DNA from 2 places in the Halomonas sp. BL6 genome. Region 2 is predicted to be linked to the other one. Evidence: predicted binding sites of a transcription regulator. Region 2 holds the regulator's gene; the other holds the start of a gene.
The links. The regulator sigma-54, encoded in region 2, starts transcription at its own class of promoters, with help from an activator protein. The targets are predictions, from matches to a motif close to TGGCACNNNNNTTGCTNT.

Region 1: a site for sigma-54 is predicted at 3,153-3,170, ahead of speB (agmatinase). Genes of this name have one in related genera too.

What each region holds. Positions count from the first base shown of each region.
Region 1 is NZ_VDGL01000002.1:108,585-115,956, reverse strand. It holds gene FHJ80_RS04080 (ABC transporter substrate-binding protein) at 1-294, opposite strand, end outside; gene FHJ80_RS04075 (ABC transporter ATP-binding protein) at 339-1,469, opposite strand; gene FHJ80_RS04070 (sigma-54-dependent Fis family transcriptional regulator) at 1,574-2,992, opposite strand; gene speB (agmatinase) at 3,238-4,188, shown strand; gene FHJ80_RS04060 (YjiH family protein) at 4,324-5,706, shown strand; gene FHJ80_RS04055 (5-guanidino-2-oxopentanoate decarboxylase) at 5,717-7,345, shown strand; gene FHJ80_RS04050 (aldehyde dehydrogenase family protein) at 7,355-7,372, shown strand, end outside.
Region 2 is NZ_VDGL01000004.1:274,405-281,776, reverse strand. It holds gene lptA (lipopolysaccharide transport periplasmic protein LptA) at 1-284, shown strand, start outside; gene lptB (LPS export ABC transporter ATP-binding protein) at 296-1,054, shown strand; gene FHJ80_RS10780 (RNA polymerase factor sigma-54) at 1,160-2,575, shown strand; gene raiA (ribosome hibernation-promoting factor, HPF/YfiA family) at 2,673-2,981, shown strand; gene ptsN (PTS IIA-like nitrogen regulatory protein PtsN) at 2,986-3,453, shown strand; gene rapZ (RNase adapter RapZ) at 3,512-4,429, shown strand; gene FHJ80_RS10760 (HPr family phosphocarrier protein) at 4,468-4,737, shown strand; gene pmbA (metalloprotease PmbA) at 4,754-6,094, opposite strand; gene yjgA (ribosome biogenesis factor YjgA) at 6,190-6,711, shown strand; gene tldD (metalloprotease TldD) at 6,717-7,372, opposite strand, start outside.

The DNA.
Region 1 (7,372 bases), on a different contig from region 2:
CTCGTACAGGTCGATGGAGAACAGCACCGAGAGCTGAGGCGTATCCCCTGCCTCCATGGCAGACATGGCGCGCACGCGAGTGTCGTCGTAGTTGCCTGCGTAGATGGCTTCTACGTTGATATCCGGGTGTTCGCTTTCGAACTCGTCCACCAAGTTGTCAACGACCTCGGTCAGTGCGCCACCTACGGAAACAGGGTAGTACATCGTCAAGTCGACACTGTTAGCGCTGGCGTGACCGGCACCTAACAGTGCTGCGGCGATGGCTGTCATTGCAAAAGAGAACTGAGAACGCATGAGAGACTCCACAAGTGTTTGTGATGTTGTCAGGATGAGAGCGGTCAGTGTTGGAAAGAGCCCACGGCGGGCGGGCGCGGTACGCTTCGATGCGAAGCGGGTAAGGCAAGAGGCGCTAACGCTTGCTGACGCAGACCCTGTTGATCAAACAAATGGGCGCTATCTGGCGTCCAGTAGAGTTTGCAGGGCTTACCCGAGAGCGCTTGCTTACCGCTAAGGCGAACGCGCACGGTGTGATTGCTGACGGCGACATGGGCAATCGTGTCGGCACCTAAGTACTCATCACTGAGTACCTGGGCCGGAATGCCTGCCTCGGATGCTGGGCGCAGTTCGATATCTTCAGGGCGCACGCCCAGCTGCCCCCCGGCGGCCTCCATGGGAGCCACTGGAGTCGAGGGTTCGCCCTCGATAACGGCCCCCTGGTCACCTTGCACTAGAGGCAAAAGGTTCATGGCTGGGCTGCCAATAAAGCTGGCGGCAAACGCACTGGCGGGCTGGTTATAAAGTTCGTCGGGTGTGCCGTCCTGCACGATATGTCCCTGTTGCATCAAGATCACACGGTCTCCCATACTCATGGCCTCCACCTGATCGTGAGTGACGTAAACCACCGTCATATCGAGTCGTGATTGCAGGGCTTTGATCTCCCTGCGCATATCGCTGCGCAGCCGCGCATCGAGGTTGGACAGCGGCTCATCCATCAAACAGATGGGGTGCTCTGAGATAATCGCTCGCGCCAGCGCCACCCGCTGACGCTGGCCGCCGGAAAGCTGGGCCGGTTTGCGGTGCAGGTAATCCGTCAGGTCCACCAGCTCGGCCACCTGGGCCAGGCGCTGCTGCCGTTCTGCCTTCGCTACCTTCCGGCTGCGCAGGCCAAAGACGATGTTGTCGGCCACGCTCAAATGCGGAAATAGCGCATAGGACTGAAACACCATGCTCAGCCCACGGTCGCCAGGTGGCAGGCGTGTCACATCGCGCTCACCAATATGAATCTCCCCTCTGCTGGCTTCTTCCAAACCTGCGATCATGCGCAGCGTGGTGGATTTTCCACAGCCTGACGGCCCCAGCAGGATGACGAACTGCCCAGGCTGAATGTCGAAGGAAATGTCGTTGACTGCCGTGGTCGCGCCCCAGTGCTTGGAGACGCTTTGAAGGCGTATTTGCGGCTGTTGTGACATAGCACCTCCAAGATTGGCCGTGGGCTTATAGGTCAATCATGTGATGGAGGTGTTGCGGTTGAATGACGCTCGTGTGGCAGGGGTGTGACGTATGGGGCTAAGCATCAACGAGAGATGTTAATGCCGTAACGCTGCAACCGGCGTACGACGCTGGACTGGCTGATACCCAGCCGCTTGGCGATGGCGTAGGTGCTGGGCAGCGTGTGACACAACGTTCGTAGCGCGTCCCGCTCTAACCGCTCTAGGTACTCTTTCAAGCTTTCGCCTGAGGCGAGCGGTGCCGCGATAGGTGAAGCAGATACATTCGCCAAGCGGTGGGTATGCTGTTCGGTATAGGCCTGCGTTGCAGGCACTTCAATTTGATCGGTGGGGCTTGAAAGCCAGGCTCTCTCCAGCCAGTTTTCCAGCTCCCTGACATTACCCGGCCAGTCGCTGCCCATGAGGGTCGACCATACGTGATTACCGAGAATTTTCTGCCGCCCATAGCGCTGGTTTAGCCGTTGTAAGCATGCTTCCACCAAGTCGGGAATATCCTCACGTCGGTCGCGCAGCGGTGGCAGGGTGACCGGGATGACGTTGAGGCGGTAGTAAAGGTCGAGGCGGAAACGCCCCGCTTCCACCTGCTTGCCCAAATCCTGATTGGTCGCGACCACCAAGCGAAAATCGACCCGGCGGGAGCGCGTATCCCCAAGGCGCGTCAGGCTGCCATCCTGGATGACTTTCAACAGCTTGGTTTGCATTAACAACGGCAGCTCGCCGATTTCATCCAGAAACAGCGTGCCCCCTTCGGCCTGTTCCAGCAGCCCCGCTTTGCCTTGCCGTGCTGCACCGCTAAACGCGCCGGGCTGGTAGCCGAACATCTCCGACTCAAACAGGTTGTCGGGAATTGATGCGCAGTTGACCTCGATGAAAGGGCCTCGATGGCGCGCGCTCCAGCGGTGTAGCTGCTTGGCAAAGGCTGTCTTGCCCACACCGGACTCCCCCAGCATCAGTACATTGGCATCCGATGGTGCCACGCGCTTGAGCAACAGGGCGATTTCCCGCATCACATGGCTTCTGACCTGAAGGTGGTCCAGCGCAGCATCCAGCGCTTGCTCTTCGGCATCGGGGGCGGCCTGGCTGCGTTTCAAGTGCTCACTAAAGCGTTTTTGCAGCAGGGCGTATTCGTCCTGCAGCAGCTGAAGGTCGGTCAAATCCCGTGAGCGGCTGACAATGCGCTCCAGCTTGCCGTTGACGAACACGGGGTAGGCTTCTGCGATGACGCGGCGACCCGTGCCGGTGATTTGCATTAGCTGAGCGGGCTGGCGGGTGCGCATCACTTCCAGGGTGATGGAAGGTTTCAAAACGCCGGCCGCCTGCAGCTGTTGAACGCTGCTGGAGAGCAGCTCTTCCCGCGAGACGCCGTACACCGCCTCGGCACCTGGGCTTATATCCAAGATTTGACCGTCGCCACTGACAATAAAAAAGTGGTCATTCGCGGTTTCCACAATGGTTTGCAGTACGCGCCTGTCGATTTCACTCATGCGTCCCTCCTTATCTACCGCCGCCGCTTTTATAGCGTTGGATGAACAGAGTGATGCAAAGATGACTCGTTGATTCATTTTTGCATCGTTTCATCGGCTAATCGATTCATTTTTGCATCGATAAAGCAAGAAACCTACCTATTTATCAGCGCGGGTAACTTGGCATGGTCTGTGCAGTACCTGTGTATGAGCTAGATAAATCGCTAGGCCGTCAGGCTAGCCACAATAAATCCAAGGAGAGAACGATGTCGGAATTCAATCAGCCGCTGGGCGGCAACACCATGCCGCGCTTTGCAGGCCCTGCCACCATGATGCGCCTGCCCACACAAGAGAGTGCCGAAGGGCTGGATGCAGCGTTTATCGGCATTCCCATGGATATCGGTACATCGAACCGCCCCGGTACGCGCCTAGGACCCCGCCAGATTCGTGACGAGTCGCGCATGTTGCGTCCTTATAACATGGCAACAGGCGCTGCGCCGTTCGAGCACCTTCAGGTTGCCGATATCGGTGATGTGCCCATCAACACCTTTCATCTACCGAAAAGTGTCGACATCATCACCGCTTTTTACGATGACGTACTGAAGCACGGCTGCATTCCGCTGACGCTGGGCGGCGAGCATACGCTGACGCTACCAATCTTGCGTTCTATGGCGAAAAGACACGGCCCGGTGGGGCTGATTCATATCGATGCCCACGCGGATGTGAATGAGCACATGTTTGGCGAGCCCATTGCGCACGGCACGCCGTTCCGTCGTGCCCAGGAAGAAGGCTTGCTGGCTCATGGCAAAGTCGTGCAGATCGGCCTACGCGGCACCGGCTACGCCCCCGAAGATTTCGACTGGTGCCGGGAGCAGGGTTTCCGCGTAGTGCCCGCCGAAGAGTGCTGGCATCGCTCGCTGGCCCCACTGATGGCCGAAGTGCGTGAGCAAATGGGCGATACCCCGGTGTACATCAGTTTCGACATCGATGGTCTGGACCCTTCGGTCGCCCCCGGTACCGGCACGGTGGAAATGGGCGGGCTGACCTCTGCCCAAGGCTTGGAAATCGTGCGGGGCGCTGCGGGCTTGAATATCGTTGGTGGCGATCTAGTGGAAGTGTCGCCACCCTACGACCCCAGCGGCAATACAGCGCTCATGGGGGCCACGCTGCTGTATGAAATGCTCTGTGTCTTGCCGGGCGTTAAACGTAATACCTAACCCCAATACGCACGGATTCATGAAAACGCGCTGACCTAACAAGGCGCAGATGACAATACATGAGAAGGGAAGTCTCGCTTCCCTTCCGGACGCCGCCAGCCCACCTCCAATAATCACACTCAAAAGGTGAATCGTATGTCTCATTCTCAAGCGAAGTCGGAAGAACCGACATCGACGGCCCCCATCCCTAGCCGAGATTTACTGAAGTTTCTGATCCCTTCCATCATTGGGGTAATGCTGTTTTTGGTGCCTTTCCAAATAGGTGATTCGATCAATATTGGCATGGGGATCATGGCAGATGGGCTGCAATCTCTGCTGGAGGACGCCTTACCCGCTATCGCGTTGTTCGTATTGTGCCTATCAGTCGTCGTGACGCTCTACGTTAAAGTCACCCAACCTGCCTGGGCGAAAAGTGGGCCTTTCCACGATATGTTCAATGTGGGCGCGATTTGGATAGCCATGCGGGTCTTGGGTGCCGTTTTTGTCATCATGACTTTTTTCCAGTTTGGGCCTGAGTTCGTCACTGCGTCGTTTACCGGCGGTGTCATGCTCAATGACTTAGCCCCCGTGTTGTTGACCTTTTTCTTCTTTGCTGCCGTATTGCTGCCATTTCTGGTCGAATTCGGTTTCATGGAGTTCATTGGCACCATGGTACGCAAACCGTTTCGCATCATTTTCAACTTGCCTGGGCGAAGCGCTATCGATGCGACTGCCTCTTGGATGGGGTCGGGAACGGTGGGCGTGCTGATTACTGCCCAACAGTACGAGCAGGGCTATTACAATGGCCGCGAAGCCTCGGTGATTGCAACGAACTTCTCTGTCGCGTCCATCGCTTTTAGTCTGTTAGTAGTCAATTTCGTCAATCTCAATCACCTGTTCGTGCCGTTCTACTTTACCGTCGTGGTGTCGGGCTTAATTGCTGCGGTGGTTGTCTCGCGGATTCCGCCGCTGTCGCGTAAATCCGATGACTACTACGAGCCGGTCGGCTGCCAGTTAAGCGAGGAGCGCACCGAAAACGTGGGCCTGTTCCGCTACAGCCTGTTGCAGGCCACCCGCCGCGCGGCAGGCGCGCCAGGGCCAAAAGAACTAGCACGGTTGGCGCTGCTCAACGTTATCGACATCTTCTTGACGCTGTTGCCGCTGGTGTTTGCGATTGGCACCGTAGCGCTGATTCTGGCCGAGTTCACGCCGCTATTTACCTGGCTCTCTTACCCCATGGTGCCGGTGCTGGAGCTGCTGCGGCTTCCCGAAGCCCAGGCGGCCGCCCCTGCCACGCTGGTAGGATTCGCGGACATGTTCCTGCCTGCCGTGCTGGCCACCAACATCGATAGCGAGCTGACCCGCTTCGTGATTGCCTGCCTCTCCATGACGCAGCTGGTGTATATGTCGGAAATTGGTGCGCTGCTGCTCAAGTCGAAGATTCCCATCAGGTTCTGGGAGCTAGCCGTGGTGTTTCTGCTGCGTACGGCCATTACGCTGCCAATCATTGCCTTCATGGCCCATACGTTTTTCTTCTAAGAGGTCATGTATGAACGAGTCAACGACGATGACCTGCGCCGACCTGTTGATCCGCCTGCTGCGCGATACCTACGGCGTGCGGGCACTGTTTGGCATTCCCGGTGTACACACGGTCGAGCTGTACCGTGGCCTGGAAGGCAGTGAGGTAGAGCACATCACCCCGCGCCACGAGCAGGGGGCTGGCTTCATGGCCGATGGCTATGCCCGTGCCAGCGGTCAGCCGGGGGTGTGCTTGATCATCACCGGGCCGGGGATGACCAATATAGCCACCGCCATGGGCCAAGCCCTGGCGGACTCCATTCCTATGCTGGTGATCTCCAGCGTCAACCGACGCGATACCTTGGGTTTAGGTCAGGGGCGGCTGCACGAACTGCCCAGCCAGCAGCAACTGATCAGCGGCGTGACGCGGTTTAGCCACACGCTGCTGGATGCCAGCACGCTGCCGGAAGTACTGGCCCGCGCCTTTGCCGTGTTCAGTGGTGCTCGCCCAGGCCCGGTACATATCGAAATCCCTATCGATCTGTTTAATGCGCCTGTCAGCGTGCCGACTAGCTGGCAAGCGCCCACGCTATACCGCGCGGCTCCCGACCCGGAAGGGCTGGCCGAGGCGGCTCGGCTACTCAAGGCGGCGCAGCAGCCTCTGGTGCTGTTAGGGGGTGGTTGTGTGTCAGCGCCAGACGCCGCCAGGGCCCTGGTAGAGCAGCTGGATGCCCCCACGGTGACGACCATCAACGCCAAGGGACTGCTGGGGCGTGATCACCCGCTGGACCTGGGAGCCAATGCCGCACTGCCCGCTGTGAGGGAGCTGGCTGCCAGTGCCGATGTGATTTTGGCCATAGGCACCGAGCTGGGCGAAACCGACTATGACGTCGTTTTCGACGACGGCTTTCATCTCAACGGCACGCTGATTCGTATCGACATCGATCCCGAGCAGCTGGTGCGCAATCAGCGTACTACGCTCGGCCTGGTGGGCGATGCCGGGCGGAGTTTGCAGCTTCTGCTCAAGCATTTTTCTGAGCCTCTGAAACGTCAGGGCGTCGAGCGAACGGCCTCTACTCTGAACGCTTTGGATTTGGCCAACGATCCCGCGTTTAGCGATTTCGTGCCCCTCTACGCAACGCTGGCCGACCATTTGCCTGACGCCATTCTCGTGGGCGACTCCACCGCGCCGGTGTATGCCGGCAACCACCTCGTCAGCCAGCCCGCGCCGCGCCGCTATCTCAATGCGTCTACTGGCTACGGCACCTTGGGCTATGGGCTACCTGCGGCACTAGGGGCGCAGCTAGCCCGGCCAGATTTACCCGTCGTAGCGTTGGTGGGGGATGGCGGGGTGATGTTTACACTCTCGGAACTCGCCACCGCCGTGGAAGCTCGTCTGCCCGTGGTCGTCGTGCTATGGCATAACGCCGGTTATGAAGAGATCCGCCGCTATATGGATGCCAACGGCGTAGCTCGCTTGGGGGTCGATATTCAAGCGCCCAACTTCCTGACTCTGGCCGAAGGCTTCGGCTGCCCGGGCATGCTGGTAGAGAGCCCCGACGAGCTTTCCGAGGCGCTCGCCAACCGTGCTCCCAGCGGGCCGCTACTGATCGAGATCGACGCCGCTGCCTGGCAGCGCGCGTGCTCACCTTCTGACTAGGACGTTTCCATGCAGACACTCAACCAG
Region 2 (7,372 bases):
CAGGGGAACTTTCTCAAGCCATTGCCACGGGTGAGCGTGCCTACTTGCGCAATCGTCTCGACGACCAGGAGACCCCCATGGAAGGTTGGGCGCGGCGCATCATCTATCACGTCGCCGAACGCCGCGTGGAGCTGATCGACCAAGCCGAACTGACCCAGCAAGGCGACCGCTTTCAAGGGGGCCGCCTAGAGTACTTCATCGACCAGGAAGTGGTGCAAGCTCGCTCCGACGTGAACGGTAGCGACAACCAGCGCATTCGCATGACCCTTCAGCCGGAACAATAGGGAGCGCCCACGTGGCAGCATCAACGTCTGCAGATTCCGCACCTGTCAAAACGCTCTACGCCCACCACCTAGCGAAGAGCTACAAACGCCGCCGCGTCGTCAAGGACATCAACCTGGAAATCGCCCAGGGCAGTGTCGTTGGACTGTTGGGCCCCAATGGAGCCGGTAAAACCACCTCGTTTTACATGATCGTCGGACTGGTCAAATCCGATGCGGGCAATGTGGGTATCGACGATCTGGATTTGACCCACGCGCCCATGCACGAACGCGCCATGGCAGGCATTGGGTATCTTCCCCAAGAGGCCTCGATTTTTCGCAAGCTCTCGGTAGCCGATAACATCATGGCCATCCTCGAGACGCGCAAAACGCTCGATCGCAGCGCCAGAGAAGCTCGCCTGGAGTCACTGCTCGAAGATTTTCATATCACCCATATTCGTGACAACCTAGGCATGAGCCTCTCAGGAGGCGAGCGCCGTCGAGTAGAGATCGCGCGGTCGCTGGCCACCGAGCCCGCGTTCATTCTACTCGACGAACCCTTTGCCGGGGTCGACCCTATTTCGGTCGGCGAAATCAAAACCATTATCCGCGCACTCAAAAAACGCCACATCGGCGTCTTGATCACCGACCACAACGTGCGTGAAACCCTGGATATTTGCGATATCGCCTACATCGTTGGCGATGGCCACATCATCGCCAGTGGAAACGCCCAGGAGATTCTCAATAACCAAAAGGTCCGCGACGTCTATCTGGGCGCTGATTTCCGGCTCTAAACCGAGGCCTGACCAAACTTTTCTTTTAGTGGCATGCTTATTGCACTTGCACGTAGCCATAACTCGCTCTAGGGTGGAGCTTTCTGATTAACGAGTGGTTCTCAGATGGTCATGAAAGCTTCTCTCCAATTGCGTATCGGCACACAGCTGACCATGACACCCCAGCTGCAACAGGCCATTGCCTTGCTGCAGCTCTCTACGCTGGACCTCCGTCAAGAAATTCAGCAAGCGCTTGACGCCAACCCTATGCTCGAGCAAGAGGACGAGTTTGGAGAGCAGGCAGTCAGCGAGCCGCAAGAGGCCGAGTGGTCTGACAGCATTCCCAACGAACTCTCCGTCGACAGCGACTGGTCGGACACCTATCAAGACATGGGCAGTCTGAGCGGTGGTAGCGAAGGACCCGACTTCGAGCGTCAAGCCGCTGGCCAAAGCCTTCATGGCCATTTGCTGTGGCAACTGGCCATGACCGATGTCAGCTCACGGGAATATGCAATTGCGGAGAGCCTGATCGATGCGCTGGACGCCAATGGTTATCTTACCCAGCCGCTCAACGACATTCGTGAAGGGCTCAAAGCACAAGGTCATGACGGCTTGAGCCAACGGGAAGTGGAAAATACCCTACTGCGCTTGCAGCAGTTCGAGCCGACCGGCGTATTCGCTCGCGACCTGCGAGAATGTCTGATGCTTCAACTTGCTGCGTTGCCGGAAGACACCCCGCTATTGATGCCAGCCAAACGGCTGGTACGACAGTTTTTGGAGGCGCTAGGCAAAGACGATATGCGCCTCCTCAAGCGCCGTTTGAGCCTGGACGATGAGCAGCTGGATGACGTCATTCGATTAATTCGCAGCCTCGATCCCCGACCCGGCAGCGCCTACGGCGTGACCGACGATAGCTACATCACTCCCGATCTGGTCGTGCGCCATGACAACGAAGGCTGGCATTTAGAGCTCAACCCGGACGCTCTTCCACGGCTACGCATCCAACCCGACTACGCCAGCTTGATCAAACGCGCCGACAAGAGCCAGGACAACCAGTTCTTGAAAGAGCACCTTCAAGAAGCGCGCTGGCTGATCAAAAGCCTCTCTAGCCGCAATGACACCTTGCTGCGCGTGGGGCGTGAAATCATCGCTCGCCAAATTGGCTTTCTAGAGCACGGCGAAGAGGCCATGAAGCCGCTGATCTTGGCCGACATCGCCGAAGCCGTAGAGATGCATGAGTCGACCATCTCACGCGTGACGACACAGAAGTTCATTCATACACCGCGTGGCGTGTTCGAGTTGAAATACTTTTTCTCCAGTCAAGTCAGTGGCCAAGACGGCGGCGACAGCCACTCGAGCACGGCCATTCGCGCACGTATCAAAAAGCTCATTCAAGAGGAGCCCTCAGGCAAACCGCTCTCCGATAGTCGCTTGGTGACGCTTCTCGAAGAGGGCGGAATAAGCGTGGCACGACGTACCGTCGCGAAATATCGCGAGTCGATGGGCATTCCCTCTTCGAGCGAGCGCCGCCGTTTACGCTAGTTAAACGTTTGGTCGTGACAAACTCACCGCAAGGGCTTTGCAATAGCGTAAAAAGGGTTACAATCGAAGTACAGCCCGATGGATAAGGAGCACGTCAATGCAAGTAAACATCACTGGTCATCACGTTGAACTGACTGACGCCTTGCGTGACTACGTTAACGAAAAGCTGGAACGCGTCGAACGACACTACGACAATATCACCACGGTACAAGTGACCTTATCTGTCGAAAAGGAGCGCCAGCAGGCAGCGTGCACGCTACATGCCGCCGGTGCTGACCTTCATGCCGAGGCACTCGATAACGATATGTATGCCGCCATCGATGCCCTTGCGGACAAAATCGATCGTCAACTCGTCAAACACAAGGAAAAAGCACAAGCTCGCGCTCAAGGCGCAGGCGTGCGTTAACTCAATGACGTTGGAAACCATTCTCCCCCCGGAGCGCGTGCTTTATGACGTACCCGGGGGCAGCAAAAAGCGGGTGCTGGAGTTTTTCAGCACCTTCATCGCCCAAAACACGCCCAGCCTCGACAGCCAAGAAGTGTTCAGTCGTTTGATTGGGCGCGAGCGTCTTGGCAGCACGGGGATTGGCAACGGTGTTGCCATTCCCCACGCAAGAAGCCCGCACTGCAGTGCCCCCATTGCTGGCTTTTTGAAACTGGCGGAACCCGTCGATTTCGATGCCATCGATGGGGACCCGGTCGATCTCGTGTTCGTTTTGCTGGTGCCTGAAGAAGCCGATGACACGCACCTTGCTTTGCTCGGACAAGTCGCGACGATCATGAACGACGCCGATACTCGCCAACAGCTGCGCAAAGCAGGCAGTCAAAAAGAACTGTTGACGCTGATAACGGCCAAGATACGCGAACAAGCTGCGTAACAGATCTACTCCTTCAATTTGTCTTTACTTCTTACGCTCAAACGCCAAGAGAGACGCTATGCAACTGGTGATCATTAGCGGCCGTTCAGGTTCCGGTAAGTCTATCGCCTTACAAGCGCTGGAAGATCTTGGCTATTACGCGATCGATAACTTGCCTGCCATGCTGTTGGGCTCGCTTATCGACGAGTTGCGCGCCCAGGGTGAGCGCACCCGGATTGCCGTCAGTATCGACGCACGCAACTTACCTACTGCGCTGGAGCGTCTGCCAGCGCTACTTGAAGAATTGCGCCACCGGGAAATTCGTTTTCAGGTGATCTACCTGACAACCGATGCGCGTATTTTGCTGGAGCGTTACTCGGCCACCCGCCGTCGTCATCCCCTCACCCGTGATAGCGACATGACGCTGGAAGAAGCGATCAACAAAGAAGAAGAAACGCTGAATGACATTCGCGACCTCGCCGATTTATTGATCGATACGTCTCGACTCTCCGTACACGATCTGCGACGCCGCATTACCGACCAAGTAGCTCATCAGCGCCAGCATCAACTGACGCTCACCTTCGAGTCCTTTGGCTACAAACGCGGCGTTCCGCTGGATGCCGACCTCGTGTTCGACGTACGCTGCTTGCCCAATCCTTATTGGGACCCTACTCTGCGCCAATATACCGGTCGCGACGCCAACATCATCGACTTCTTGAGCGGCTACCCCGTGGTAGAGGCCATGGCAAGCGATATTGAAACGTGGCTGGAGAAGTGGCTACCGGCCTATCAAAATAGCCATCGCAGCTATATGACCGTGGCCATTGGCTGCACGGGCGGCCAACACCGGTCCGTTTATATGATCGAGCAGCTTGCACAGCGGCTCGTCAAACAAACAGGGGAAGTGCAGTTGAGGCATCGCGAGCTAGGGCTGCAGTACACGCTCAGCGAAACGCCGACAACCCAACATACGGCGGCGACGCCCAGTACTCCCTGAGCCCTCCCTAAAACCCCACTCGGCAAAAAGGAACCAGAGTGCCCGAAAGAACGTTGACCCTTACCAATCAGCGCGGCCTTCACGCCCGCGCAGCCACCAAACTGGTTCAGTGTGGCCAGCAGTTCTCTGCCCAGATTCATGTGTACAAGAAGCAGCAAAAAGCGGATGCTGCCAATATCATGTCACTGCTCATGCTCGCCGCGCCCTGCGGGACCGAGCTCACCGTCATTGCAGAAGGGGAAGACGCCGAACGAGCGCTCGATGCTATCGAGGCGCTATTCGACGCTCGGTTTGAAGAAGATCAGTAATCGATGCAGCGTACGCTTAGCTGCCCGCCACGGTCATCGCATCCACCAGCCAGCTCCCCGTGTGAATGCTGCCCCGTGTATCCGTGTCATCCCCTACGCCGCTCAGCCCGGCAAACATCTTGTTCAGGTTACTGGCGATCGTGAACTCCTCGATTGGGTACTGAACTTCACCGTTTTCAATCCAAAAGCCTGCCGCTCCCCGCGAGTAATCACCGGTCACACCGTTCACCCCCTGCCCCATGAGCTCGGTGACCCAAATACCTTGCCCCATCTGACTCAACAGCTCGGCTCGTGGCGTTAACGGAGCCAGCAGGCGTAAATTGCGCGCGCCACCTGCATTTCCAGTCGAGTGCATACCTAAACGCCGTGCGCTATAAGCAGAAAGCATGTAGCTGGCAACCTGCCCCCGATCGATGAATCGATTATTACGGGTTTGCACCCCCTCGGCATCGAACGGCGAGCTCGCCGTCGCCCCCACTTCCATGGGTCGCTCTTCCAAGCCAAACCACTCGGGGAAAAGCGGCGTTCCCAGACGGTCACACAGAAAAGAGGCTTCTCGGTATAGCGCACCGCCTGCCAAGGCGCTCATTAGATGACCGATCAGGCCGCTGGCTAGCGTAGGGTCGAACAGCACCGGAAAGGTACCGGTCGGTGGCCGACGCGCACCCAGTCGGCGAAGCGTGCGAGTTGCCGCTTCTCGACCGACCTCTTCCGGGCTGCGTAAATGGTGTGGATTACGTGCGGCGGTGTAATCATAGTCGCGCTGCATACCCTGATCGTCCTGGGCGATCAGCATGCATGAGAGCGAGTGATTGCTGCCTTTTTGAGTGCCCAAAAATCCGTGGCTGTTGGCATAAACACGGACACCCTCGCCGCTGGAGAGTGACGCACCCTCCGACTGATGAATTCCCTCCGCGCTGCGTCCAGCCTGCTCGCAGCGAAGGGCCAGGTCGATGGCCTCATCCGTGGTGAGCGTCCAAGGGTGGTGGACTTTCAAATCGGGTAGCTCGGTGGCCATCAGCGACGCGTCTGCCAAACCGGCGGCAGGATCTTCTCCGGTATAGCGCGCGATCGCGAGCGCTTTTTCGACCGTTGCGCGAATCGACGCGCTGCTGGCATCGGTAGACGAGGCGCTCCCCTTTCTCTTGCCCACGTATAGCGTTACCGCAATTCCCTGATCGCGCGACAGCTCAACGGTTTCCACATCGCCTAAACGAACGCTGACGCCCATGCCTTGATCGACGCTGGCACCCACTTCAGCAGCATCTGCTCCTAGCTGCTTTGCTAGGGCAAGCGCTTCTTCAGCGCGCTGTGTCAGTAATGCCTGCTGCGCCGATGCATCAAATGCCTGTGCCATGTGGCCTCCTTTTCGCCTGAAACGCGTTGGCGGATCAATGTTGTGGTCACAGCCTGATATAATGCTGCGAACGAATCTAATCTGTGAGTAGCTATATGCCCAAGCAACGTCCCGAGCCAATTGACATCGACGAACAGGTAGAACGCCCCAGTAAATCGCAGCTAAAGCGAGAAATGCACGCCTTACAGGCGCTTGGCGAAACCCTGATTGCCATGAACCCCACCGAACGCTCACGCTTTCCGCTGTCTGACGATATGCTGCGCGCCATCGATGAAACCGCTCGCATTCGCTCCCATGAGGGCCGCCGACGTCATATGCAGTACGTTGGCAAGCTCATCCGCAAAGAGGATCTAACGGCCATTCAAGGCGTTTTCGACGCCATCGAACAAGAAAAAGAGCAGCGCGATCATGCTTTTCATCGCCTGGAAAAGTGGCGAGACCGCATGATCGACGAGGGCGACGATGCCGTCGATCTCTTCGTGGTCGATTATCCCAATGCGGATCGGCAAGCGCTGCGCCAACTCGTGCGCAACGCGCGTAAAGAACGCGAACAGGGCAAGCCCCCCACCAGCTCGCGCAAGCTGTTCAAACACCTGCGTGAGACGCTAGCGCTTTAAGCCAGTCATGAAGACTGCGTACCGCCGACGGTCAGCTCATCCAGCTTAAGCGTGGGCTGACCGACACCGACGGGCACGCCCTGCCCCTCTTTACCACACACGCCAATGCCGGTATCCATCGCCATGTCATGGCCAATCATCGACACTCTGCCCATGGCTTCGGGCCCGTTGCCTATCAGCGTCGCGCCCTTGACCGGCGCTGTGACCTTGCCATCTTCGATCATGTAAGCTTCGCTGGCCGAAAAGACGAACTTACCCGAGGTAATGTCTACTTGGCCGCCGCCAAAGCTGACGGCATAGATACCCCGCTTGACGCTTTTGATGATGTCGTCAGGATCATCCTGCCCCGCCAGCATGACCGTGTTGGTCATACGTGGCATTGGCAAATGCGCAAACGACTCGCGACGCGCATTACCGGTGGGCGCCATTTTCATCAAGCGCGCATTCAGCTTATCCTGCATATAGCCCGTCAAAATACCGTCTTCGATCAACGGCGTGTACTGACCGGGCGTGCCTTCGTCGTCCACACTGAGCGCGCCACGGCTATCGGCCACCGTGGCATCGTCGACCACCGTGACGCCCTTGGCGGCGACCTGCTGCCCCATCCGCCCGGCAAACGCCGAGCTGCCTTTGCGGTTGAAATCGCCTTCCAATCCGTGCC